One region of the Pedococcus sp. P2_D7 genome, then DNA from elsewhere that is predicted to be linked to it. Evidence: riboswitches for the same ligand, from Rfam matches in the RefSeq annotation. Region 1 holds a riboswitch; the other holds the start of a gene.
The links. A riboswitch is a leader RNA that binds a small molecule or an ion and turns the genes downstream of it on or off. The one in region 1 is predicted to bind cyclic di-AMP.
Positions count from the first base shown of each region.

Region 2: it holds a riboswitch for cyclic di-AMP, as region 1 does, so the genes downstream of both, AC1DWJ_RS08770 (transglycosylase family protein) here and AC1DWJ_RS08185 (C40 family peptidase) in region 1, are expected to answer to the same signal.

Region 1 covers NZ_JBFUEH010000003.1:230,983-233,176, forward strand. The annotation lists gene AC1DWJ_RS08180 (DsbA family oxidoreductase) at 1-295, opposite strand, end outside; gene AC1DWJ_RS08185 (C40 family peptidase) at 448-1,176, opposite strand; cyclic di-AMP (ydaO/yuaA leader) riboswitch at 1,179-1,381, opposite strand; gene AC1DWJ_RS08190 (iron-dependent transcriptional repressor DtxR) at 1,622-2,194, opposite strand, start outside.
Region 2 covers NZ_JBFUEH010000003.1:346,328-348,521, reverse strand. The annotation lists gene AC1DWJ_RS08775 (threonine/serine exporter family protein) at 1-793, shown strand, start outside; cyclic di-AMP (ydaO/yuaA leader) riboswitch at 1,056-1,209, shown strand; gene AC1DWJ_RS08770 (transglycosylase family protein) at 1,221-1,946, shown strand; tRNA gene AC1DWJ_RS08765 (tRNA-Thr) at 2,177-2,194, shown strand, end outside.

The sequences.
Region 1 (2,194 bases):
ACGCGTGGTAGGTGACAGTTACCTCGGCCGGGTGCGCGCTCTCGGCGATGGCGAGCTCGAGCCGCCGCTTGCCCAGGTAGCACCACGGGCAGACCACGTCGGCCCAGACGTCGATCTCCACTGCATTGGTCGAGGGTGTTGCGTCGCTGGTTGATCGTGTTGCTTGGTTCATCGCGTCATCCACGTTCGTCGCTTGGTCCACGTTCAGCGCCTCATCCACGTTCGTCGCCTCGTCCACGTTCGTCGCTGCGTCCACGTTCGTCGCTTCGTCCACGTTCGTCTGACCCACGTTCATCGCTCCATCCTCACACGAGGGCGCAAATGGGGCACGGGGCACCCGGGCGAGCCCGCGGCATACCCCCACAACGCCGCAGGCCCCCGGGCCGCCGAAGCGGAGGGGGCCTGCGGTGCGTGGCTCAACCAGTGGTGCGACGAGCTCAGCGTGGGTCAGGGACGACCGTAGGTGACGTTCGAGGACCAGATCGAGCGGAGGGCGACGGCCTTGCCGCTGCGCGGGGAGTCCCACATCATGCCGTTCCCGGCGTAGATGCCCACGTGGTAGGCGGGGCTGCCGAAGAAGACGAGGTCTCCCGGCTGCGGGTTCGACACGCGGGTGGTGGCGGCGCGCTGGGCGTCGGCGGTGCGGGGGAGGCTGATGCCGACCCGGCCGAAGACGTACTGCGTGAAGCCGGAGCAGTCGAAGCCGGTCGACGGGCTGGTGCCGCCGTAGGAGTACATCAGGCCTTCGTACTGGGCCGCGATGGCCAGGACGCCGCCGGCGGCGGGCTTCAGGCTGGTGTAGTCCTTGCGAGCCGTGGACCGGCTGGCAGCCTGGACGGTGCGGTCGGGGACGACGCGGACCACCGGCTTGGGCTTCGGCTTGGCGGTCGCCTTGAAGCCGATGACGCCAAAGGCGCTGGAGGCCGCGGGAGCCGCGGTCTCGGGGGCCTGGACAGCGACCGGCGCGGCGGTGGTGGCGCCCTTGGCGGCCGGGGCCGGAGCGGCGCTGGCGGCCGAGGCGGGAAGGGCGAACGAGGCGACAAGACCACCGGAAGCGGCGATGACCGCAGAGGTCTTGACAGCCGGCTGCGCGGCGCTGGCCACGATGCCGGACAACTCGGAGACGGGGTTGAAACGGCCCGGCGCGCGGTGGCGGCCAGAACTGTGTGAAGCCACGATGGATGAACCTCCAGCGCCTACGAGGTGAGCTGTCGGGTTCGGATGGAGGTAGATCACCCGGCCTCCACGGTTGTCACCCGACCTTGCGGGCGCGTGCGTGGAGACTTAACCCCAAGGACCTTTTCGTGAAGAGAAGGCCCAAAGTTGGGTCCCCCGCTCCTGCCAAGCGGTTTGTACTGAATGACTCGGGCGTGGTGACAGGACTAGGCGTTTCCACATCGAGCCGGTCCCCCCAGGGGGCGAGGGAACCGCAGCCACCGTACACAAGGCTCCTGCGAAAGTCACGTTGAGGTCACGGCCCACCCAAGAAACGCCAAGGTGACGTCAGGCACACCCCAGCCGCCGTGCTCAAAACCGCAGGTCAGAGGCCTGCGGCCAGACAGCGATGGCGCTCAGATGAGCGGGCAGTGGCGACGCGCCGAACAGGGCGCGACACGCCGGGTCAGACCAGGGCGCCGAAGACGTGCTGGGCGACCTCGTCGGGCAGGGACACCCCGGTGGACTCGGGGGCGCCCTCGCGCACGGCAACCACGCGGCCGTCGGCGCGGTGGACCCGCACCCGCTCGCCGGGCAGGAGCCGGGCGACGGTCAGCAGGCTGAGCGCCTCGTGGTCGACCTGGACCGGCTCACCGATCCGGCGGACCAGCACCGTCTCGGGCAACTCCCCGGCCAGCTCGGTGAGGGTCTGCAGGCCGGTGCGGAAGCCCTCGGTCGGCTCCTCGTCGCCCAGCTCGTCGAGCCCGGGGATGGGGTTGCCGTAGGGCGAGTCGTGGTGGTCCTTGAGCATGGCGAGGATCTTGCGCTCGACCCGCTCGGACATGACGTGCTCCCAGCGGCAGGCCTCGTCGTGGACGTACTCCCACTCGAGCCCGATCACGTCGACGAGCAGCCGCTCGGCGAGCCGGTGCTTGCGCATGACCCGCGTGGCGAGCAGGCGGCCGTGGTCGGACAGCTCGAGGTGGCGGTCGCCGGCGAGGCTCAGCAGGCCGTCGCGCTCCATGCGGGCCACCGTCTG
Region 2 (2,194 bases), 120 kb from region 1:
GACCGTGCTCGCGTGGGGCGCATTCAGCCTCGGTGCGGCGGGCTGGCTCCCCGTGTCCTCGTCGGAATTCGCCTTCATCGTCGCGGGCGGGATCACCGTGCTCCTGCCGGGTCGCACGGTCGCCTCGGCTTTCGAGGACGCGATCTCGGGCTACTCCGTGACCGGTGCCGGCCGGATGTTCGCGGTGTTCCTCACGACGGCCGGGATCATCCTCGGGGTGGCGACCGGGCTGCAGCTGACCCTGGCCCTGACCAGTGCCTTCGGCCTGAACGTCGCCTCGCCGTCCATCGTGTCCACGCAGGCGCTCAACGCCCCGGTGCTGCTGGCGGTGGTGGGCGCCTTCGTGGTCGGGTTGGCCGGTGCGGTGTCGCTGCGCACGGGCCGGATGCTGGTGGTGCCCAGCGGCGTGCTGTGTGCGGTGGGCGTCGGGGTCTCCCTCGCTGTCTCGAAGGTCGACGGGCTGGGCCAGCTGTCCGCCGCCGGGCTGGCGGCGATCGTGCTCGGGTGTGCGGGACGACTGCTGGCGCTCCGGATGGGCGCGCCGGCGATGGTGCTCGTCGTCCCGGCGTCCTACGGCCTGCTCCCGGGTCTGGCGATCTTCCGCGGCCTCTACGAGATGGTGAACGGGTCGTCGGCCGACTCCGGGACGCTGTCGCTCCAAGGGGGGCTGACCACCCTGCTGGGGGCGATGGCGGTGCTCCTGGCGATCGCGGCGGGCGGCGTGCTGGGGGAGTTCATGGCGGCGCCGTTCGACCACCGCATGGTGCAGAAGCGACGCGCTCGACGGCGCTGACCGGGCCGGGCGGTCCGGGCGGTCCGGGCTGTCGAGCACGAGACTGGTTGTTCGGAAGTTATCCCGGGTCATGGCACGGCGGATCTTCCGAACACGTCGGGCCGCCGGCGCTGACGGGGAACGAAAGGTGGCGAATACGCGCCAACCGGTTGTCGGCCTGACGAACGCCCCCTACCGTGTCTTACCTGCGCGAACGCGCGGTCACAACTGCACACGGCATACCCAATCAGCCAAGCACTCCCACCGCGCCGAGCCTCGTCAGGTGGGGGTTTCACCGGAAGATCTCCGGGCACGACGAGGACGGGGAACCCAACGCGGCCACCACGGTGGCCTGGGGGTGAAGCCGGCTCAGGCCGGCCGGGCACCTGACAGCCCGAACCCGACAGCTAACCCCGCAGGCGCCGGTCAGGAGAGGAACCCCCCACCCATGTTCTATGCCCCGAAGCACTCTGCTCGGAAGGCCAACCCTGTTCGACGTCGCGTGACCGGTGTCGCCGTGGCCGGTGTCGCCACGGTCGCAGGTGGCATGGCCACCGCCAGCAGCGCGCAGGCCTCGACGGTCTGGGACCGCGTGGCCGCCTGCGAGAGCGGTGGCAACTGGTCGATCAACACGGGCAACGGCTACTACGGGGGTCTGCAGTTCTCCGACCGCACCTGGGACGGCTTCGGCGGCGAGCGCTACGCCCCGACCGCAAACCGCGCCACGAAGGCCCAGCAGATCACCATCGCCCAGAAGGTGCTGGCCTCGCAGGGCCCCGGCGCCTGGCCGACCTGTGGCGCCCGCGCCGGTCTCACCCGCTCCAACGGTGGCGCGGTCGATGCCGGCTCGACGACCAGCAGGGCCTCGCGCTCTGCCACCCGCCAGGCTCCCGCGGCCCACTCGACCAGCACCGGCAAGCTCGTCGTCGACGGGATCCGCGGCCCCAAGACCAACGCCGCCATCGAGCGCTGGGTCGGTGGGTCGGTCAACGGCACGCTCTCCCGCACCGACGTGAAGGCGTTGCAGCGGAAGGTTGGCTCGGCCCCCGACGGCGTCATCGGTCCGAAGACGATGCGCGCCCTGCAGACCAAGATCGGGGCCCGCAAGAACGGCGCCCGCTACCTCGACCGCGCCACCGTGCGCACGCTGCAGACCTACCTGAACGGCCGCTGACCCGCTCTCCGCACAGCCGGCGGCCCGACACCTCACGGTGCCGGGCCGCCGTCGCGTCCCCGTCTTCCTCGCACTTGCTGCCACCGGTGGGGCACGGAGGGCTGGGTTCGGGGGTCTGGTGAGGGATCAGTGGCAACAAGTGCGCGAGACGGTATGCCGCGTGGGCGCCCGGGATGCCCGGCCGCCGCCGTCTCGCCGGTACGATCGTCGCCGTCTGCTGCGGCAGACCGGCCGGCGTGGCGCAATTG